2 regions of the Paenibacillus sp. FSL L8-0436 genome follow, and region 2 is predicted to be linked to the other one. Evidence: riboswitches for the same ligand, from Rfam matches in the RefSeq annotation. Region 2 holds a riboswitch; the other holds the start of a gene.
The links. Region 2 has a riboswitch for cyclic di-GMP ahead of NSS79_RS11140 (S-layer homology domain-containing protein). Riboswitches for the same ligand answer to the same signal wherever they lie in the genome.

Region 1 (19,102 bases), 1.3 Mb from region 2:
CCAGCCGATTTGGGACTGTATGCAGTAGCAGTGAGCTTGTCGCGGATGGTCAACTTCTTCTCAAACTCGATTACCGTGGTGCTTTTTCCAAAGGCCTCTGAGCTCTCGAAGGAGGAGGCGATCGCCCTCACCTTCAAAGCATTCCGGATCAGTACGACCTGCACCCTGCTCGGCGCGGTGTTCCTGATGCTGGTGGCCCCCTTCGTTATTCCGTTGCTGTACGGGAAGGATTTCAATACGGCGCTGACCGTATTCCGCCTGCTGCTGCTGGAAGTTACGATCAGCGGAGGCACACTGATTCTGGCTCAGGTCTTTATGGCGCTCGGCAAACCGAAATTCGTATCCATTCTTCAGGGAGTGGGCTTGATGCTGGTGATCCCGATGCTCTTCCTGCTGGTGCCGAAGTTCGGATTGTTCGGAGCAGGGGTGGCGATGTTGTCATCGGCTGTACTGCGGTTCTTGTTCATTATTCTCAATATTAAATACAACCTGAAGGTCAAGCTGCCGCGGCTGCTGATCAACGGGGACGACATTAAGTGGATGAAGACGACGATGAATTCCTATATTCATAAAAAACCCGCGGATACGAGCAGTTAGAGAGCAGAGGTACGATGCGAGCTGCTTAGCTGCTAAATAAACAAGGGACGGTGTGAGAGGAATGGAGAGAAAGTTTGGAGCTGTAGAAGCGTTAGCGTTCGCCTTTGTTCTCTGATTTCAACCGCAGCTGGCGGTTCAATAATAGAAATCAGAGAACAACAGCGATCGGAAGCCCAAACATTTCTCGTAATGACGACAACCACCGGACCATCAAAGCAAAGGAGGAAACCTTCATGGATTCAGTGACAAGCGTGCTTGGCGGCCCGGGGAGTTACCCGATATCTGCTGTCATCATTGCTCAGGATGACGAAATTCGAATATCCAAAGCAATTCAATCCTGCCGACTTTTCGCCGACGAGGTGGTTGTAATCGACGGAGGAAGCAAAGACGGGACGGTGCAATTGGCCGAAAGCCTGGATTGCCGGGTATACGTCAACCCATGGCCCGGATACGCGAAGCAAAGAGAATTCGGAGTGGAACGCGCCGTCCATGATTGGGTCTTCCTGATTGATACCGATGAAGTGGTCAGCGATGAGCTGGCCAAGGATATTCTTGAGCGCAAGCCGGCGCTGACGGACCGGGGCGTAGCTTACTCGCTATACCGGATCGGTGATTTTCTGGGCAGATGGCTGGATAAGGGCGAATATCTGGTGCGGCTGTACAACCGCAAGGAGTACGGCATCCGCAACTCCCTGGTGCATGAAATGCCCGAGGTGTTGGAGGAACGGACGGTTCGCTTGAACGGAACGCTCTGGCATCAGGGCTTCCGCAGCATCAATGACCATGTAACCCGGTTTAATAAATACACCGACCTGGAAGCGCAGAGCGCTTATGCGAGCGGCAAGCCGTTTAAGCTGAGAAATCTGCTGCTGCGGCCGCCGGCACGGTTCCTGCAGAAATATTTTCTGCATGGTTTGTTCAAGAAAGGCATTGCAGGGTTCGCGGTATCCGTATTTTGGGTGATGTATGAATTCATGGTCGGCTTCAAGCATTACGAATTGAACAGCTCCGGCAAGCTGGCCCAGCACAATGCACAGGGACAGGCCGAGAAGGAAAAGAAAGGGGAGAGAAGCTATGCCGTACAGTGACGGATTAAACATTATGACGACAGGCCTCAGTTGGCCTTCGTTACAGCCCGGCGGGCTTAACACTTATTTTAAATCCGTTTGCGAGCAGCTCTCCTCACGCAACCAGGTGCATGCGCTGATCTGCAGTCAGGAGACGCCGTCCACCTCGAAGGAACTGATTATTCATAACGCCGGTGATCCCAAGGAAACGATCTGGAAGCGTAAGGATGCCTTTCAGCGTAAAGCTGCAGATTTGATGGGCAGCGGGAGCGGGCGCATTGATATTCTATATACCCACTTCGCACCCTACGGCGTTGGGCCGGCGATGGAAGCGAAGAAGCGGGGGATTCCGGTGGTCATGACTTTTCATGGCCCATGGAATGAAGAGATGAAGATCGAAGGCCAGGGCATTAAACACCGGGTCAAAACAACGATTGCCAAATCTATTGAACGCAAGGCCTACAAGCTGGCCGACCAGTTCATTGTACTTAGCGAGTATTTCCGCGACATGCTGCACAGTTTGCATGGTGTGCCGCTGCACAAAATCATCGTGATCCCGGGTGCAGCCAATGTGGAGCGGTTCATCCCTGCCAGCAACCGGCTGGCTGTCCGCCGGACGCTGAATTTGCCGGAGGGAGCAACGACGGTACTGACAGTCCGGCGGCTGATGAACCGGATGGGGCTGCTGCAGCTTTTGGAAGCCTGGAAGCAGGTATCCGAGCGGTTTCCGAACGCGATTCTGCTGATCGGAGGCAAAGGTCCGCTGCGCGGAGAGCTGGAAGAAAAAATCTCCGATTATGGTCTCAGTAACAAAGTCAGGCTGCTTGGCTACATTCCCGATCATGAACTGGCCTCCTACTACCAGGCTGCTGACATGTTCGTGGTTCCTTCACAGGCACTCGAGGGCTTTGGACTTATTACCGTTGAAGCACTGGCTTCCGGTCTTCCGGTTATGGCTACTCCGGTCGGAGGCAATAAAGAGATTCTGCAGGGGTTCCGTCCGGAGCTGCTGTTCAAGGGTTCGACCAGTGATGATATGGCGGAGGGTATGATTCATATGCTCAGCAACCGCAAGCTGCTTCCCGGTCGTGACGAATGCAGAAACCATGTGCTGGAGAAATACACCTGGCAGCATGTGGGCGATCAAGTGGAATCGGTATTCCTTCAAACATTGGGAAAGGGTGTGGCTGCAGGATGCTAAAAGTTGCTTATATTGATCACACCGCCAAGTGGAGCGGAGGAGAGGTTGCGCTGTTCAACATTCTCACCAACATCGGCAAAGAGATTCAGCCGCTGGTCATCCTGGCCGAAGAAGGGGCGCTGGCTGAACGTCTGCGGGAAAAAGGCATCGACGTCCGCATCATCCCGCTTGATGAGAGCATCCGTAGCCGCGGCAGAAATGCCGTCAATCTAGGCGCTCCGGCTGCGGCGTTCAAGCTGCTGGCTTACGGCCGCAAGCTGGCGCCGCTGCTCAAACAGGAAAAGGTGGATTGTGTGCACACCAACTCCCTGAAATCCGCCTTCTACGGTGCAGTTGCCGCGAAGAAAGCGGGAGTGCCGCTGATCTGGCATATCCGGGACCATATCGGTGCCCCGTACCTGAAGCCGGTTGTCGCCAAGGCGATCCGGCTGCTGTCACGCCTGCTTCCCAATGGCGTGATTGCCAATTCCCATTCCACGCTGAATGCGCTGGAGCTGCCGCGCTCGAAGAAGACACTGGTGGTCTACTCCGCTTTTGCCAAAGCAATCGGCGAAAGCATCGGCAGACGGGACCAGAAGGATTTCAACGTCCTGCTGGTGGGCCGGCTGGCGCACTGGAAAGGCCAGCATATCGTGCTGGAGGCTGCCAAAGCGTTCAAGGATGACAGCCGTGTCCAGTTCTGGCTGGCCGGTGATGCCTTGTTCGGGGAAGAGGAATATAAACAGGAATTAATTCAGAAGATGCAGCAGGATGGGCTTACCAACGTCAAACTGCTGGGTCATGTGGATGACATACAAGGCCTTATGAAAACTGCTGATTTGCTGATTCACACTTCGATTACCCCCGAGCCATTCGGCCAGGTTATTGTCGAAGGCATGGCGGCTGGACTGCCGGTAATCGCCTCCAATGAAGGCGGCCCGGTAGAGATTGTGGTTCCCGGTGTAACGGGACTGCTGATCCAGCCTGGAGACCCAGTCGTACTTGCAGATTCCATCACCTGGATGCTGAACCATCCCGAAGAGCGAAGAAGGATGGCGGAAAGTGGAATGAAGCGGGTAAAAGAGCATTTTGTCATCGAGAATACGGTCAAGGACATCGTCGCTTATTACAAAGGATTGCTCGCCGCAACCTGAGCTGTTTTTCCGGACAATGCTAAAGCTTAAGGGCACCGTTCCTTCCATGCATTCACTACTTGATGATGCTGCTCCATAAAACTTTGAGGATGATTTACATGAAAATTGCGATAGCGCACGATTACTTAATCCAAATGGGCGGAGCGGAAAGAGTGGTGGAGGTCTTTCACCACATGTATCCGGAGGCTCCGATCTTCACGACGGTTTTTAACGGAAGCCGCCTGACCGACAACCTCAAAGATGCGGATATCCGGGCCTCCTGGCTGCAGAAGATCCCGGGAGTGAAGGCCAATTTTAAAGGGGTATTGCCGCTTTATCCGATGGCCATTCGTGATTTGGACTTTAGCGGGTACGATATCGTCCTGAGCTCCAGCAGTGCTTTTATGAAAAGCATAAAGGTTCCCGAATCCACGTTTCATCTATGCTACTGTCATACGCCAATGCGCTTTGCCTGGGATTATGACACGTACATGGAGCGGCAATCGAATTCCGGACTGTTCAAAAGACTGCTCAAGGTCTATATGCAGCGGCTCAAGACCTGGGATCAGCGGACATCCAAAAATGTTAACCAGTTCGTGGCTAACTCTTCCGTAGTGAAGACGCGGATTCAGAACTATTACCATAGGGATGCCGATGTGATCTTCCCGCCGATCAATACAGCCCGCTTCACCAGTTCCAGCTCTATCGGCGACTATTACCTGATCGTCTCCCGGCTTGTATCCTACAAACGGATCGACCTGGCAGTGGAGGCTTTTAGCCGGAATGGCCTTAAGCTCTATATCGTCGGCGACGGGCCGGACCGTAAGCGTCTGGAAGGAATGGCCAAAGATAATGTCACTTTTCTGGGCCGGCTGGAGGATGAAGAGGTCACGGGCCTAATGTCGAAATGCCGGGCGTTTATTTTTCCGGGAGAAGAAGATTTCGGAATTACGCCCCTGGAGGCGAATGCCGCAGGAAGACCGGTCATTGCTTATCAGGCCGGAGGGGCGCTGGATACCATAGTCCCTTATGTCAATGGCGTATTCTTTCAGAATCAGGAAGTGGATGATCTGCTGAAGGCTATCCACGAAGTGGAGTCCTATGCGTGGGACATCAGCAAGATTATGGGGCATGCGCATAAATTCGATGAACAGACGTTTATGGTTCAGTTCAAGCAGTATGTGGAACAGGCCTACGTTAATTTTCTTAAAGGAGGATGATTATATGAAGCTGGCAGTAATCGGTACCGGCTATGTCGGTCTTGTATCTGGCGTATGTTTTACACTTAACGGGAATCATGTCATCTGTGTCGATAAGGATGAGGAGAAAATCAATAAATTGAACCGGATGGAATCCCCCATCTATGAGCCGGGTATTGAGGCGCTGATCGAAATGAATCTCCGTGAGGGCAGATTATCCTTTTCGGCGGATCTGCAGGAATCGGTGCGCCTTTCTGATATCGTCATCCTCGCTGTAGGAACGCCTTCCCTGCCGGGCGGCGAAGCAGATTTAACGTATATCGAGGGAGCAGCCACAGAAATTGCGCAAGCGATGGAAGGCTACAAAATCATCATGACCAAGTCGACCGTCCCGGTTGGCACAAATGAAAAAATCCGCAATCTGATTGCTTCCCACACGAATCATCCCTTCGATATCGTCTCCGCTCCCGAATTCCTGCGTGAAGGCTCGGCGATCCGCGATACGCTTCATCCTGACCGGATTGTGATTGGTCTGGACAATCCGCTTTTGGAGCCAACGATGCGCCAGCTTCATCAAGGCTTCACTGAAAATATCTTCGTAACGGATATCCGCAGTGCGGAAATGATCAAATATGCATCGAACGCTTTCCTGGCAACCAAAATCTCTTTTATCAACGAGATTGCCAATATTTGTGAAAAAGTGGGAGCTGATGTAACCGAAGTGGCAGAAGGCATGGGGATGGACCGGAGAATCGGCTCAAGCTTCCTGCAGGCCGGAATTGGTTATGGAGGCTCCTGTTTCCCGAAAGATACCAATGCGCTGATCCAGATCGCAGGTAACGTAGACTATGAGTTCAAGCTGCTGAAATCGGTGGTTGAGGTGAATAAAGGACAGCGGTTTATGATTATTTCCAAACTTCATGAGTCGCTAGGCAGCCTGCGCGGCGCGGTTATCGGAATTTGGGGGTTGGCCTTCAAGCCGAATACCGATGATGTACGCGAGGCACCTGCCCGGGAAATCGTCGAAGCGCTGGTAGCGGAGGGAGCTACAGTGAAGCTATATGATCCGATTGCCGCCGATAACTTCAAAATGCAATACGATCATCCGCAGCTCCGCTGGTGCGGCCTGCCGGAAGAGGCGGCAGAAGGCAGCGATGCCGTATGCCTGCTGACCGACTGGAGCCAGTTCAAGGATATCGACCTGCATCGCTTGGCGGGCAGTATGCGCCGCCAGGTTCTGATCGACGGCCGCAACGTCTACTCCAAGGAGCAGATCGAAGGCACCGGCCTGGAGTACCATTCCGTCGGACGCCCGCAAATGGGCGGACTGAGCGGGTATTCGGCCAGCGTGGCTGGTGCGATCTAAGCCTCAAGCTTGCTCTGCTAAGTTCCCAGCTCTGTAAAGCACTTCGCTCTTACCTGCCGCCAAACAAGCGGCGATGCCGGATCTTTTAGCAGGGTGCTTCGCCTGCGGGTGAAGCGAATAGTTAGGCTGTTGGCAGGTACGGAGAGGAATTTTGGAACTGTAGGAGCGAATGCGTCCGCCTGAAAGCTTTCCGCAGGAAAGCTCGCTTCGGAAGCCTATGCAGTCTGCGGATTTCCACCGTGAACAGCGGTATAAATCAAGAAATCTGCAGACAACAGCGGCCGAAAGTCCAAACATTCCTTGCAGTGACTCTCATAACAGCTAAGTCTTATGCTTTTCACGTTTGAAGCAACCAATAACAATCCGATATTTTCGCGTCAACACATAATGAGGAGGGTTCCATATGAAACTGGTACTTCTATCAGGCGGTTCAGGTAAACGTCTCTGGCCATTGTCTAACGATTCACGTTCGAAGCAATTTCTGAAGGTACTTGAGAGTCCGACGGGTGAACCGGAATCCATGGTGCAACGGGTATGGCGGCAGCTGGAGGAAGCTAATATGTCGGGTTCGGCTTATCTGGCTACCGGCCGCAGCCAGGTGGAAATGATTCAGAGCCAGCTTGGCAGCGAGGTGCCCATCATCGTTGAGCCGGAACGCCGCGATACGTTTCCGGCGATTGCCCTGACAGCAGCCTACCTGTATTCCATGGAAGGCGTTTCGCCAAGCGAGACCGTGGCCATCCTGCCGGTCGATCCTTATGTGGAAGCCGCCTTCTTCGATACAGTTGTGCAGCTTGAGCAAACGATGCAGGAGAGCGGAGCGAACCTGGCGCTGATGGGTGTAGTACCCGAGCATGCTTCAGAAAAATACGGATATATCATTCCTACCAGCGCTGAGGCGGGAGCAAGCGGCTATCTGCAGGTAAGCCACTTCCAGGAGAAACCTGACCGTGAGCAGGCCGAGGAACTGATCAGCCGGAATGCCCTCTGGAACTGCGGCGTGTTCGCGTTCCGTCTGGGTTATCTGCTTGATATTCTGCAGCGCAAAGGATTGCCGCTGAACTACGAGGAACTGCAGAAGCAGTACAAACTGCTTGCTTCCATCAGCTTTGATTACGAAGTGGTGGAAAAAGAGGAGAAAATCGTTGTTCAGCCTTATGCCGGATTCTGGAAGGATTTGGGCACCTGGAACACGCTGACCGAAGAAATGAACAGCAACCACGTGGGCAAAGGGTTCGTGACGGCCGATTCCGAAGGCACTTGCCTGATTAATGAGCTGGATATTCCGATTACGGTGATCGGCGCGAAGGATCTGATTATCGCTGCCAGCCCGGACGGGATTTTGGTTACCCATAAAGCGGAGAGTCCGAGAATCAAGGAAGTGCTGAAGTCTTTTGAACAAAGACCGATGTACGAAGAACGCCGCTGGGGCCATTATAAGGTCATAGATTATGTGAAATACGATGAGGGAAATGAAGTGCTGACCAAACGGATTTTTATCGAAGAGGGTAAAAATATCAGTTACCAGCTGCACCATAAACGCAGTGAAATCTGGACATTTGTCAGCGGTGAAGCAAGCATTGTGATTAATGAGAAGATGCATAATGTGAAGGCAGGAGATGTGGTGCGTATACCGGAAGGCACCAAACATGCGATCCTTGCGCTGACGGATGTAGAGTTTATCGAGGTACAGACCGGTTCGGAACTGGTGGAAGAGGATAACATCCGCATCACCTTGGATTGGGAAGATATAGCTTTGCAACAGTTTATCTCTTAGGCCTAAATAATCTATTTAACCAATTTTTACAGATCCAAAACAGGTATTTAGAACCATTTATTAATTTATTTTTATTAATGCTCTAAATAAAAACTTCATAGGGACGATACTTACGGTAAGAGGGATAAATCCTTCCAAAACGACAAAGGCAAACCTAATCGAAAGATAGGGACGCAAAGCCATAGGGCCTTCGCAAGAGTGGCAGCCTGGCTACCGAAAGGAAGATCATTTTGAAAACTTACCGTAAGTCTCGTCTGCTGTCCGCCTTGCTGTCTCTTGCCGTATTGTTAACCGCTGTGCCTTTAGGATTTGGGCTGTCGCCTTCAACCGCAGAAGCCTCATCAAGCACAGCAGTGCCGGTTAATCCGGACGCTTCAGCCGAAGCTGTCAAGCTGCTTAGTAACCTCTATTCCATTACCGGAAAAGGGATTATCTCTGGACAGCACGATTATTTGGAGAGCCCGGATGAATTCAGCAACAAGTTGAAGGGAACAAGCGGAGAATATGCTGCTCTTCACGGATATGAGCTTGGCGTAATTAGCGGCCAGTCGGAGAGTACAGCTGCATCGCAGCGCAAGAATGTGATGAACAGCGCGATCAACTGGTACAAGAACGGCGGCATTGTCGTAATGACCTTTCATCAGAATCTGCCCGGGACTGCCTACCTCTGGTCCAATGTGCAGAAGCCGCTCAAACAAGAGGAATTTAACAAGTATGTAACGCCGGGCACGGCAGAATACGCCAGCCTGATCACGGATCTGGATAAAGTGGCGGTGTCGCTCAAAAGCTTGCGGGATGCAGGCGTTCCTGTACTTTGGAGACCTTATCATGAAATGAACGGCGACTGGTTCTGGTGGGGGAAGAAAAGTAATTTTGCTGAACTGTGGAATATTATGTATGACCGTTTCGTGAACGTTCATCAATTAAACAATCTGTTGTGGGTATGGAACCCCAATGCACCGAATGCCTGGTCTGATCCTTATGCGCTGACCTATCCGGGCGCAAGCAAAGTGGATGTTCTTGCAGCAGATATATATGATAACGACTATATGAATAAGTATTATGACAGTTTGCTTAGTCTGGCTGCCGGTAAACCGATAGGTATTGGTGAAAACGGTGAGATGCCCAGCACGGCCAAACTGAAGCTCTCCCAGAAAAATTTCGTTTTTATGATGAACTGGGGAAAAATGCTCTATGAGAAAAACAGCACAACTACGATTAAGAGTTTCATGAATGATAGCTATACACTGACCCGGAATAAATATAAGAGTTGGAGTGCACCAGCCGCTGCGCCAACACCGACAGCAACACCAACGCCGACAGCAACGGCAACACCAACGGCGACACCAACGCCGAAGCCGACGGCAATGCCAACGCCTGACTCTAATGATTCAGTGGAAGCGCCTGTGGTGAGCGGACTTAAGGGAGAGTACTTCAAAAACATGACGCTTTCCGGTACGCCCGCCTTGGTGCGCAATGATGCATTGCTTAACTTTAACTGGCGCCAGGGTTCGCCGGATCCTTCAATCGGTATAGATTCCTTCTCCGTCCGCTGGACCGGTCAAATCAAGCCAACGTATAGTGAGACTTATCAGTTTTTTACCACTTCGGATGACGGTATCCGCGTTTATATTAACGGTAAAGCTGTCATTGACAGCTGGATGAAACAGAGCGGAGCCGAGCGTACCGGAAGCATCGCTTTAACAGGCGGTCAGTTGTACGACATCAAGGTCGAGTATTACGAGAATGCCGGCGATGCGAATATCCGCTTAATGTGGCAAAGTCAAAGCCAAGTCAAAGGGACGGTTCCGGCCAGCGCATTGTTTGTGAATGCCGGGGCAGCTGCTGCCAGCCAGACAGAATTGGACAGTACACTCAGCCTGGTTGCAAAACCGGTTTTAGCGGCGACAGCAGCACCAGCCGCAACAGCAACAGCAACAGCAACAGCAACACCGACGCTTGCACCAACACCGGTGCCAACAGCAACAGCAACGCCGACACCTGCGCTGACAGCAACACCAACACCGGTGCCAACAGCAACACGGACATCTGCGCCAACACCGGTGCCAACAGCAGCACCGACGCCAGCAGCAACGCCAACACCGGTGCCAACAGCAGCACCGACGCCAGCAGCACCAACACCGGTATCTACGCCAGCATCAACACCGACAGCAGCACCTGCTGAGAATGGGCTAAAAGCAGAATATTTCAATAATATGCTGCTGTCAGGCACTCCGGCACTTGTACGTAACGACGCCATTCTTGATTTCAATTGGCGTCTAGGCACCCCGGATCCTGCAATCGGCATCGATTTCTTCTCCGTACGCTGGAGCGGCAAGATTAAGCCGCTCTACAGTGAAATGTACACAATCTATACTACTTCAGATGACGGCATCCGCGTTTGGGTCAATGACAGTCTTGTGATTGACAGCTGGATGAAACAGAGTGGAACCGAACGCATGGGAAGCATCAGCCTGAATGCCGGGCAGCTATATGATATTAAAGTGGAGTATTACGAGAATCAAGGGGATGCCAGAGCGCGTCTAATGTGGGAAAGCCCAAGCCAAGTGAAGGGTACTGTTCCTGCTAGCGCCCTGTTTCTTCCTTCCGCTTCCTAAGCAGAGCGACTGGTTAGCTTCTGTATTCACCGGCGGGTGCTGGTTAAGACGTTACAATTATAATTCCTAAAGTCCACTCTTAGTGGCCCTGCTTATCAGCAGGGCTACTAAGCTATAGCCCCCATTTGGCCTCGGGATGTATGAACCTGCATAGGGAACGCATCCTGTGTGCCGTGGCGGCATTTCGCTGGAGAAAGGAGATTACGATTTGAACACTTACCGCAAGTACCGCCTGTTTAATACGATTTTACCTCTTATATTAATATTTTCCCTGCTGCCCTGGTCAGAAGCGAGGAGTCTTCCGGTTCCCCGGACGATAGTTACACCTGCTGCTGCCATCACTCCCATCAATCCCTCAGCTTCCGAGGAGGCTGCCGATCTGCTCAGCTATCTGGTTGATCTTGGAGGCAAGGGAATGATATCCGGGCAGCATGACTATTTGGAGACCCCGGATGAATTCAACAATAAGCTGAAGCATGCAAGCGGACAATATGCCGTATTGCATGGTTATGAGCTGGGAGCGATTAACAACCAGCCGGAGGGCACCATCGTGAAGCAGCGCCAGAATGTCGTGAAGAGTGCGATCAAATGGCACCAGGGCGGCGGAATTGTGGCGATGACCTTCCATCAGAATTTGCCGGGCACCTCCCCGGAATGGGCTAATGTGCATATGAGCCTGAGCCAAGAGGATTTTGATGCTTATGTTACGCCGGGCACCCCGCAGTATAAGAACCTGATTGCTGAGCTTGATGATGTAGCCGAATATTTGGGAGACCTGCGCGATGCGGGAGTGCCTGTGTTATGGCGCCCTTATCATGAGATGAACGGCAACTGGTTCTGGTGGGGGCAGAAGGACAACTTCACCGAACTTTGGGATATTATGTATAACCGTCTGGTGAATGTTCACAAGCTGGACAACCTCCTGTGGGTATGGAATCCGAATGCGCCTAATGAGTGGTCGGATGGCTATGAGCCATATTATCCCGGTGCCGGGAAGGTTGACGTTCTGGCGGCGGATATTTATAACAATGACTATAGACAGTCTTATTATGAGAAGCTGCTGAAGCTGGCCGACGGCAAGCCGATCGGGATCGGTGAAAGCGGAGAACTGCCAGACCCGCTCATATTGTCCCGAACGCAGAGTAAATGGGTATATACCATGACATGGGGGAAAATGCTGACCGAGAAAAATAACCTCGAACAGATTAAGAACTTTATGAGCGATGATTATACCGTGTCGCGGGATGATTATAAATTAACGCTGGTCGGTAAAAACAATAACCCGGCCCCGGTATCGCGAACCGGATTAACGGGAGAATATTTCAACAATATGGAGCTGTCGGGCAAAGCCGTCCTGGTCCGCAACGACAATAAGATCGACTTCAACTGGCATGGAGATTCACCGTCTTCAGGAATTGGCGAGGATGCCTTCTCGGTGCGCTGGAGCGGCAAAATCAAGCCGGTTTACAATGAGAAATATACTTTCATAACCTCCTCGGATGACGGGGTACGTGTATGGATCGACGGCAAACTGGTCATCGACAGCTGGAAGAAGCAAAGTGGTGTCAGCCGTGAAGGAAGCATAGTCCTGGAAGCGGGAAGCTCGTACGACATCAAGGTTGAATATTACGAGAACAGTGGAGATGCCAGTATTCGCCTTATGTGGAAGAGCCCAAGCCAGAAGCAGGCGGTTATTCCCAAAGGCGCGTTGACTTCCAAATAATGAAATGAAAGCAATAAGTCATTGTGAGGCAGGCACCCCGGAAGAAAGCGAGGACAAGGAATGAGGACTAGAACTAAGAAGAACAAGAATAAACCTCTACATCTACTGTTAAAATTCGCAGCTTTAACCCTCTTGTTTCTATTGTCTGTTTCTATCTTCGGAGATGACGGGACGAAGAGGGCTGAGGTGGAGGTTGACATGTCCAAATTGTCCGCAGCGAAAGATGCAGGACCCGCATTGCCGGACGGAACTGTGCTGTGGCAACTGGGCAAGCACGACGGAACAGCCGGTGAATTTGCGGCTGCCGGCTCTTCAGCCGCTAAGGAGGCATTTAAGGTTGCCTCCGTTTCGGCCAAGACTGCGGAGCTCCAAAGTGTGCCCTCCGGTCTTAGAGGCGACACTAATCCTGAGCTGAGGATTATGTATAAGCTGGATAAGATCCCGGTCAACGGGGTCTTATTTCGCGTAAGCATCATAGATGCCTATAAATCCGTTCCGCAAATGAGCGTATTCTCCAACCGGCAGCTGTCGGGGATTATCCAGATTGCAGGTGTTGCCGGTACAGACAGCAAATATACGTTCCGCAAAACGTATGAGCTATATATCCCGAAAGAGCAGCTGGTGGCTGGAACCAACGAACTAAAGCTGCAGGCAGCCCGCGGGATCTATTCCTCCGATTTGGAGGATAAGTACAACTGGTGGACCTGGGATGACCTTAGTCTGGAGTCGCTGAATGCTCCAATCAAGGAGCCGATTCATGGCAGCTACACACTGACGGGCACCATGGTGAACAATAAGCAATTTTATTTTGACGAAGGTGCAGTTACGCATCTGCCTTATATTATGAAATGGCTTGGAGTAGCTTACAGCGGCAATATTATGCGCACCAGCTGTGCCAGCGATGTCGGCCGCTCCTGTTCGAATATGGAGGAGTACTACAAGGTGCTCAAGGATTACAACATGCAGGCCGTTGCGCTGTATTTATATACCGGTGATATTAAGCTTAAGGCGGATGGCTCACTGCCGGATGACGCCGAGAAGAAACTGACTGATTATTTCCGGAAGTACAGCCCGTACTTCCAATATTATGAGGTGGACAATGAACCCGGCCTGTTCAATCGTTCGAAGGCAGTGAACCTGGCGATTGCCAACTGGCTGAACGAGAAGGGCAAAACTATAGCTCCCCATCTGCAAACTGTGGCACCGGGTTGGGCCTATTGGCCGAGTTATAGTGCGGATTCCTGCGGCAACCAGAAAGGCACGCTTAAACAGTGCGGCGATCCGGACGGTTGGGAACGTGATTCGGAGCAACGCAACGAGCTGGAGGAAGTGACGGATTTAACGAATGGACACTCTTATGGCGAATCCTATATTTTCAGCCATGGAGGAAGCTTTACCGAGAATCTGAAAACCTTTGGCGGAACTGCGGACGGCCTCGGCAAAAAAATGCTGACGACGGAGTTCGGCACTTCAGACACACATGTAGATGCCTACCAATACGGGGCGGCTGAACGGACATCGGCGGTCTTCGACCGGATTATGCGCGGTCATATCGGCTACGCGGATATGTTCATCCAGCATGCCGCCTTCTTCAAGAATTTCAGTCTGTTCAAGTATGGATTCAATCTGGAAGAGCATGATCCGGCCAAAACAGAGATCTACTATACCAAAGAAGGCGAGGATTCCCGGGTCAGCATTATGAGAAGGCTCAGCCTGACTTATGCTACCCACGGAGCCCCGTTAAGTTATGAAATTATCAATAAGGATGATCTAGCCGACAAGCTGCTATATGTACGTGCTGTTGATACCTCAACACTTGAGCCTCAACCCGGAAGCAAAGCCACCTCCAACAAGGTGCTGGTCAATTTCGTCAACTTTGAGGATACACCGCAGACGGTTCATGTGAAAGTAAATATGCCGAAGAAAACCGTGTATGAAGGTGAACGGTTCGGCAGCGGTGATTCATACGAGGCGGCACGCAGCTATGTATCCGGCAAAAGCGCTACACCTGTACTGGAGTTTACCGAGACCTTAGCTCCGGGCGAAGCGGTGCAATATATCCTGCAGCCATCCTCCGAGGTGGCGGATGCTGCACCGCAGAGCTTTAGAGCTGCTGCAGTCAAAGGTTTGTCCGTAAAATTGAACTGGCTGGAGGCCCCTGGAGCAAGCTATGAAGTGCTCCGGGCCGACGGCTCAGGCACAGACCTGAAGGTTATCGCAACGGGGATAAAGGATACGGAATACACCGACAGCAAGCTGCAGGAAGGAACATTATATACGTACGCGGTTAGGGTGCCTAGTTCCAGCGTCATGTCGGAGAAGACACAGATTACAGCAACAGGACTGGTTCCTTTGGACCGTTCGCAGTGGAAGGTATCCTCCAATGTCAATACCGAGGCGTCCTATCCCGGAAATGCGATTGACGGAGACCGTCGCACACGCTGGGATACAGGTAAACATCAAGCCTCCGGAGAGTATTTGCAGGTAGATCTCGGGAAGGAACATAGTATAGAAGCGGTGGAAATGGATTACACATTATCTTCTTATGATTATCCACGGGGATATGAGCTTTATGTATCGGATGACGCCAGCAATTGGAAGCGCATAGCTTCCGGAAAAGGGAAGCTGGAGAAGACCAAGATTGAGTTTGCCAAGGTGAATGCGCGGTACATCAAGATTCTGCAGACCAGCTCGGGAGGAAATTACTGGTCCATTCAGGAGCTGCAGATTTTTTCAAGAGAATAGAGATGTTGGGATTGGGCTGGCCGCATTTTTAAGAGAACTGATGAGGGCATGAAGTTATAAGAAATTTATAAAGAAACCGAGGACTGCCCTGTTCCGTTCTTATCGAAATTGCGGCAAAGATTTATGAATTCACTTTCGGAGATATGTCCGTGTTTATACAGCGCGTGGAAGCTTTCTTTTAGGTCAATTGTGCCTTCGTGCTTCATTCCTAACTGGTTTAGCAAGCTGCGAATAGAAAATTCTAATCTCATCAACTAAGCTCCTCCGCGAATATCTAAAATTAGGTAATTCATGTAAGCCTACTTTACTACTAATTCAAAAAAAAGAATGTCACTATGTGTCGGTGATAAAACTAATATTTTAAGTACTTTTGACTCATTTTACTCGTTTTTGACTAGGCTGCAGAGGAATATGTTGAAATGTATTCAGCAGACTAGAGAAGTATACATAAGAATTGCAAGAGGAGCAGGAATAAAAAATAATCACGACAGCTCCCTTAACTAGCGGAACCGCCGTGATTATAATGGATATTGATTCATTGTTGATCATTGTCGCCAGAACCGGCGGCCGCCCTGTTCTGAACTACCCGCTCCAGCAGCATGCGCACAAGCTCTAAATCCTGCTCTTCCAAAGGAACACCGTCCCAATGCAGCTGATGCTGGTTAAGGATCTCTCTGGCATTGTTCGTGATTTCCATGGGGTCGGGGTTATCGGTAAGGCCGATGAGATAATCTGAGGTAGTGTGAAGCTTCTTGGCAATCAGTTGAGTATTTTCAAGGGTAGGCTGACGGTATCCGGATTCATACCCGGCATACGTACTTTTGGCGACGCCAACCGCTTCAGCAACCTCCTGCATGGAGAATTTTCTTGTTTTTCGTAGCTGTTTCAACCGTTTAGCAAACATCTGCATGCCTCCAATTGCGGGTTCCAACATGATTGGATATAGGCGTAATTCGTATTGAATCATTTTTGGATATTATACCATAAACATAACTGAACGAACATCCATCGCTTTTCCAACTGTCAAACCGCTTGGGAAACTCCCCCGCACATCCCCCGGTACTTTACGAGTGTTCTATTTTCAAGGGAGAAATATAGAATTAACAGTGGTCACCTGTTTGTTTACGGTTTTGCTCTGGAACGTGGAATTGTATACGGTGATTGTTCCCCCCACAGGTAAGTCAGTATTATAGATAGCCACTTTGCTGTATCCAACGGTAGAGGCCATGAATTTGCTGTTGTACACTTTCACCTTTGCATTCGACAATACCGCGATATCCGCTTTGGGATCACCGGTATAATTGGCAGAGCCGTTGTTCTTAAAGATTGAATTGACAATCGTTACCTCCGCATAATCTTCAACATGAACACCTTGTCCCCGGATATGAATAAAGCTGGAGTTTTTGATGACAATGTCTTTTGCGGACAAGGCAACGCCTACTCCAAATCCCGCCCAGCGGGAAGGGCTGGTGTTGGTATCAAATACACAGTTCTCGATGACCCAGTCACGGCTTGGGGCATTGATTTCAATCCCGTCACCTTTGATATTCACAAACCGGGTATTCAGGATCTTAACCTCGTAGCTCGGATTTATATTCGACAGAATGCCATAGCCGGAATTTTCGAACAGGCTGTTAAATACAGTTAGCCGGTTGACTGTTACCGCATTCTGAATCCCTTGAACGCTGCATTCGAATCTGACGTCAATAATGTTGATGTCGTCCCCGTTCGGCATAATGCCAATGCGGGCTTTAATCCCGATGCCTTGAACACTCTGTTTGCCGAGCAGGCGCAGGGCGGCTTCATCCTTGTTATCATTGCGGATCAAGGTAGCATCGCTTCTGCCTGCACCTAGAATGGATATATTTTCAGGGACATGAATAGAGTTGATTAGATAAGTCCCTCTGTCGAAATAAACCGTGCCGCCCCCCGAATCCTGCGCAGCCTTTACAGCCTTGGCGATACTCTCCGTATCATTAGTGACTCCGTTCCCTACGGCCCCGTAATCCTTCACCTTGAACATCGGAATGGCAAAATCCTGAACACTTCCTGCGCCCGTATCGCTGCTCCAGGCTTTTTCCGGAGCCTTATTCCAAATGAGTCCCACAGCCAGAGCTGCAGTAAGGACGGCAACCAGGGGCAAAGCTATTTTCCAGCGCATCATGAATCCCTCTCCTTAATGAAATGGTTTATGAGTAACTTTGAAAAACTTTTTTTCCTGAAAAGAAAACATTAATTGTTTACAAAGTTATTCTAAATGAATATAATAATTTTGACAAATACTCCTAATGAATAATATATGGCGATAATCATTCGATGTCAGAATATGTGAAGAATGAAAGGGAACATGAGAGGAAATGGGATAAGCGTCTTTTAAAAATATAAGAATTTATATGTTTCACACGATAACTTATCCTTCTATTTCTCGCTGAAACGGTACCGTCCTTAAAAAGGACGGCAAAGCCGTTTCCACTTGATAGAGATTAGGCAAGGAATATTTTTTTTAGTTACTTGGTCGCGATATGAATAACTTTATTTAAATTATTAAACATTTATTCTCGATGAGAACCATGAGAGGGAGGCCAGTCCTCTTTAGAGCGGCAGACGTCAACCTTCATTAGCATATGTGCCCCGCCAACTGTTGGTGCGGCAGCAACAGCGGACAAACGCTGAGATTCCGTAGATCATTGCCTGCATTTTTCGCAGGATCAAAGGTAATGCCTCCTGTACCTATATCACTGGAGACACTCGGTCATGCTGTGGGTGCTGATACCTTAGACGTTAATCGTCAAGGGTGTGACGTGAGGAAGGGTTAAATGCCCGCTTATTGCAAGAATTCAGTTCGTCAATAAAGAAACAAGGGATGTGTTCGGGATGAAAAAGGTAAGAAAGGCTATTATTCCAGCAGCTGGGCTTGGAACCAGGTTTCTTCCCGCTACCAAAGCAATGCCGAAGGAAATGCTTCCGATCGTAGACAAGCCGACCATTCAATATATTGTGGAAGAGGCGATTGCTGCGGGCATTGAGGACATTATCATCGTTACCGGAAAAGGAAAACGCGCCATAGAGGATCATTTCGATATCGCGTTTGAGCTTGAGCATACCTTGTTTGAGAAAGGGAAGCTGGAGCTGCTGGAAGAGGTGCGGCGTTCCTCCCAGGTGACTCTTCACTATATCCGGCAGAAGGAAGCCAAGGGGCTGGGGCATGCCGTATGGTGTGCGCGCAACTTTATTGGAGATGAGCCGTTTGCCGTGCTGCTGGGAGACGATATTGTGCAAAGCGACGTTCCGTGCACCAGACAGCTGATTGAACAGTATGAAAGCCTTGGGAGATCAGTCATTGGCGTCCAGACGGTACCTGCCGATCAAACGAACCGTTACGGTATTGTAGATCCGCTGCGGGCCAGAGGGCGGCTGTACGAGGTGGACCGTTTTGTGGAAAAGCCGGCTCTAGGCCAGGCGCCTTCCAATCTGGCGATTATGGGACGGTATGTGCTTACACCGGACATCTTTGATTTCCTGGAAAGCCAGGAGACCGGAGCAGGCGGTGAAATTCAGTTAACGGATGCCATTCAAAGGCTCAATACGGAGCAGGGCGTATATGCCTATGACTTCCAGGGAGTACGGTACGATGTGGGCGAGAAGCTCGGGTTTATTCTGACGACGATTGATTTTGCCTTGAGAAGACAGGATCTGA
Region 2 (4,502 bases):
TATCCGCCCAATTCAGCTTCAAGCTTGGCAGATTCTGCAGCAGAAGCCCGGCTGCCGATAGTGCTGTCTATTGCCCGCATCAGCATCACCATCATCTGTTCACGGGTCAGCGGATCATTACCGTGAAAAAGTCCACTTTCTCCCGTTACGATTCCTGCCGCTGCAGCTGCTTCCACATAAGGGTAGGACCAGTTCGCAGCTGAAACATCACGGAAAGCCGGTGTCTCCGGCCGCTGCGGCTGCAATCCAAGAGTTGCTGCCAGCAGCTTGGTGAATTCAGCCCGGGTCAGGATCCCTTTTGGCGCATAAGCGGTTCCGTTCATCCCGTTCACAATCCCCCTAGCCCCTAGCACCTCTACAGCTTGCTGCGCCCAGTGGCCTGACATATCTGTGAATTCAGCTCCGCGCAGCATTACCGCATATAGTCCGGAAGCTGTAATTCCGGTTTGAACAACGGCGTCTTCCGCCGCAGTCACTCCGCCAATATAGTTCCATATGCCTTTTGCCGGATCGTTGCTATAGATTCCAAGCTTCTCACGGCCTGTCGTCCAAGGCGCTTCCTTCGGGTACCCTACCGTCAGCTTGGCCGGCATCAGGAACGGAGCACTCGCTTGCACCTGCCACGCTGAACCTGCCTTCAGCAGTTTTTTGCCGGTTGCGTCGAGCAGTACTTCTTTCTCCAGCTCAGCTTGGGCCAAGCTTACAGTGGTATTGTCAGGGAAGGTTCCTGCTGAAATCTCCAGCCGTGCCCAGCCATTCAGTACAGACAAAGTACCTCCAGCACTTCCGATAACCTGACTGTCCTTGGCTCCGGTTACTACAGGGGTCTTCACTTCCGGGGCTGAACCCGGGTTCGGATCTGCGCCTGGATTTGGAACTGCACCTGGATTTGAGGTTGTCCCTGGAGCTGGAGTCGTTCCTGGGGTTGGGGTTACCCCTGGACTTGGAGTGGCTCCCGGACTCGGAGGGGTTGATCCTTCTTTCAGGTCAATCGACTCTATGTAATCATCCTTCTTGCTGTAAAGCAGTTTATCCCCGGTAATGCCGATCAGCTTCGTTCCGGGCTCTATTGCTGGCAGTGATTTCACTGCATATGTAGAAAGGTTCACTTGCTGCAATGTGGCAGCACCGTCCCTCTCCTCTTGAAAAACTGCCTGCCCTTCACCTATCGACATGAAGGCATACTGGGTTCCTCCAGGCTTCATCTCGGTGAGATCCACAGGCAGAGCAGTCAGATCCTTGATATTCAGAATCACATATTTGCTCTCGGAAGCCCCATTTTTTTGCTTAAACAGTACATCGCTGCCGTTAAAAACAAACCAGTCCACATAGCTTGCTCCGCCCAGACTAACCAGTGCACGCGTAGCCCCGCTTTTCAAATGGAGCAGACTGAGCCCCCCGTCACGGGCATTCTTATACACTACATTGCCGCCGGCCAGCACCGGGAAACGTCCTTCGCCGAGGTCGGCTTCAACGCCCGTAGCCAGATCATGATAGATCATGCTGCCGTAATTTTTGCGCTCGTACCAAACCACACCGACTCCATCCGTAGTCGGATTGCCATATGTGCCAGACTGTTTGTTAAGCTTTCTTCGTGTACCCGTCTCAAGATCGGCAGTGTAAATATCCCAGTTCAGTGAAGACTCCTGCTCTGTTCCTTTGTCGGCCCACACTGCAACGTTGCCGCTCACATAAGGCGCATCCTTGGCAGATGAACCCGATGTAAGAACAGTGCTGGCACCACTGGCCTGATTCATCGCGTGAACCTGCTTCACCCCGTCAGCCTCTGCTTCCAGCCATACGATCCGGTTGCCGGATACGTTATAGTCCGTTCTACCCGGATCGGTCCCGGCAGCCAAAACCTGCTTCATGCTAAGGCCTCCGCTAAACAGGCCCACAAGCATACTCACCGCCACTGCGGACACAACCGTCCGCGAAAACTTCCCTTTCCTTCTAAACCTCATTTACTTCTCTCCCCCAGCGCTATTTGTAGGCACGCCAAAAAACCAAGTGCCTTGAGCGGCCCGGCTGTCTTAACATCCTCCTTTGGATGAAGTAGACCCGTGGCTTTGCGTCTCCGACTTTCGTACGGATTTGCCTTTGTTTCAAACTCGGTTTTTTCTGTCCCGTTATGGGTATGCAGGTGTGACTTTAGTTGTACAGGACTCTTTCTTTATCGGAATTTATCCCTATAAAATTAATAAGTTCTAGTTCTCCCTTACTTATATACCTTTTCCTTTTTTTCGGAAATAGGCTTCGTTCTTCGGCATTTGTAAAGATTTATAACAAATTTAGAAACAAAAAAACGGCATCTCTGCCGTTTAATTGTGTTATAGACTCTCAGGATTCGAACCCAGGCCTTATATAAAGGATTTCACTAACTACTCCTGCTTTAAATGCTTGGCTGCGGCTGCAGGTGCAAACAGTGAGCTTGCAAGCAGAGCTACCGTTCCTTTATACACTGCGTGCGACGCTGCGACACTTCCCAAATGTCCTCCTATGTGCAGGTGAATCACTCCGTGAAGAGAGGACCAAATCGTACCTACAATAAATTCCGCATTTGAATCACCAGTAATTAGGCCTTGCTCTTGAGCGCTGACAATCACGGATAACAAGCGCCGCATAGCAGTAACAGTGCCTTTCATGCTCTGCTCATCCGGTTTGAAATCTGCAAATGCTCCCCCAAACATCAATTTATAGTAGCTGGTATAGCGCTGGCCAAATTCCCAATACACTTCTGCCAGATTAATTAAATACTGCTGCAGATCCTCTGACTGTGAAGCACTCTCAAATTCGCTCGAGAGTATTTTGCAGCCCTCCAGATATAATTGCTGGGCTAAACCTTCTTTATTAGCAAACAGACTGTAGATGATCTTGGTCGAGCAACCCATCTTCTGAGCTACTTTTCGCACGGTGACAGCTTCCGGCCCTTCTTCCTGAAGAATAAAGGCTGCTGCATCAACTACGAGTTGACGAAGACTAGCTGTGTTCTGTAAGCGGGCTTCCTGGTAGGTTGTCAGCTTTCTATTGCTTGCGTCAGCAAAATTGTTAGGTTCATTCAACTTAATCGCCTTCTTTAGTTATGTTGTTATTCTCGGGAAACGCAGTTTCCAATCATATACCACGCATTCTATACAGTCGATTCCACAAAGTCAATCCTACATACACATATCTTCTTGCAAATTTTTAAAAAAAGAAGGTTTGACTTTCTCCAGCCAGCAGGTTACTATGATTTCAATAGGAAACACTGTTTCTTAACGAATACATCGTTTTAATAGGAGGAGTTATTTTATGAATATTCAAGGAAAATGGTCGCTAGTCACGGGTGCCTCTTCCGGCATTGGCGAACAATTCGCAATACAGCTGGCTAAACAAGGAAGCCATCTGGTTCTCGTAGCCAGATCTAAGAACAAACTCGATGACTTGGCAGCGGAACTCGAAAGAAGCTATAACATCAAAGTCAAAGTCATAGCTATGGATCTTACGGAAGCAAGTGCACCAAGCGAATTGTTCCAGCAATGCCAGCTGTTGAAGCTTGAGATTGAGCTGCTGGTCAATAATGCCGGATTTGCCACTCATGGGAGGTTCGAGCAAATCTCAGGTCAGCGGCAGCATGAGGAGATTATGTTGAATGTTGCTGCCGTCGTAAATATGACTCATTTATTCTTGCCGGATATGCTGCGCAGAAGCTCTGGTACTGTGATCAATGTATCGTCCACCGCAGGATTTCAGCCGCTCCCCTATATGGCTGTGTATGGGGCAACCAAAGCTTTTGTCTTGTCCTTTACAGACGCATTATGGTGGGAGAATCGTGACCGTGGAGTCCAGTTCTTTGCACTTTGCCCCGGTTCTACCGATACAGCTTTCTTCACCGTCGTGGGGACTGAGGATGCTTCAGTCGGGAAGAAAGCAACTCCACAGCAGGTAGTTGAGACTGCGCTGCGCTCACTCGCGAAAAAGAAGATATACACTGTTCCAGGCTCGCAAAATTACCTCGGAGCACAGTTGTCCAGATTCGTTACCCGAAAGCAGAGTCTGCGGATTGTTGGAAACATGCTTGCCCCAAAATAGCGTATAATGAACAAAATAGAAAATCCACAAAAAGGGGATAGGATACATGATATTGAGCATGAATTGGATTACGCTCAGGGTGCGGGATCTGGAGGCATCCCTTAATTTTTATCACAGCATTCTGGGACTTCCGATTGACCGCAGATTTGAGAGCAGAGGAAGACAGATTGTTATGTTAGGCACGGAGGGGCAGCCCAAGATCGAGCTTATTCAGGGAAGCGACCCGGCTCTGAAGCCGGAATGCGGTGTGTCCATTGGGTTCGAGGTGGCGTCACTGGATGAGGCAATAGAGAGTTTCAAAAGCCAGGGTATCCCGGTAGCGCGTGGTCCGATCACGCCGAATCCACGCATATCGTTCTTTTATGTACTGGATCCGGACGGTTTCGAGGTACAGATTGCAGTGCACAGCTAAGCCTGCGTTTTCGTCTTTT

Region 1: another riboswitch for cyclic di-GMP. It lies ahead of NSS79_RS05285 (PA14 domain-containing protein); the one in region 2 lies ahead of NSS79_RS11140 (S-layer homology domain-containing protein).

Annotation. Positions count from the first base shown of each region.
Region 1 is NZ_CP151955.1:1,138,548-1,157,649, forward strand. It holds gene NSS79_RS05250 (oligosaccharide flippase family protein) at 1-597, shown strand, start outside; gene NSS79_RS05255 (glycosyltransferase family 2 protein) at 831-1,685, shown strand; gene NSS79_RS05260 (glycosyltransferase family 4 protein) at 1,672-2,865, shown strand; gene NSS79_RS05265 (glycosyltransferase family 4 protein) at 2,859-3,998, shown strand; gene NSS79_RS05270 (glycosyltransferase) at 4,097-5,197, shown strand; gene NSS79_RS05275 (UDP-glucose/GDP-mannose dehydrogenase family protein) at 5,202-6,542, shown strand; gene NSS79_RS05280 (sugar phosphate nucleotidyltransferase) at 6,946-8,319, shown strand; cyclic di-GMP riboswitch class I at 8,457-8,537, shown strand; gene NSS79_RS05285 (PA14 domain-containing protein) at 8,550-10,937, shown strand; gene NSS79_RS05290 (glycosyl hydrolase) at 11,146-12,660, shown strand; gene NSS79_RS05295 (discoidin domain-containing protein) at 12,859-15,405, shown strand; gene NSS79_RS05300 (hypothetical protein) at 15,471-15,656, opposite strand; gene NSS79_RS05305 (helix-turn-helix transcriptional regulator) at 15,941-16,309, opposite strand; gene NSS79_RS05310 (right-handed parallel beta-helix repeat-containing protein) at 16,487-17,569, opposite strand; gene galU (UTP--glucose-1-phosphate uridylyltransferase GalU) at 18,280-19,102, shown strand, end outside.
Region 2 is NZ_CP151955.1:2,456,936-2,461,437, reverse strand. It holds gene NSS79_RS11140 (S-layer homology domain-containing protein) at 1-1,964, opposite strand, end outside; cyclic di-GMP riboswitch class I at 2,016-2,109, opposite strand; gene NSS79_RS11135 (TetR/AcrR family transcriptional regulator) at 2,382-3,062, opposite strand; gene NSS79_RS11130 (SDR family oxidoreductase) at 3,292-4,071, shown strand; gene NSS79_RS11125 (VOC family protein) at 4,118-4,483, shown strand.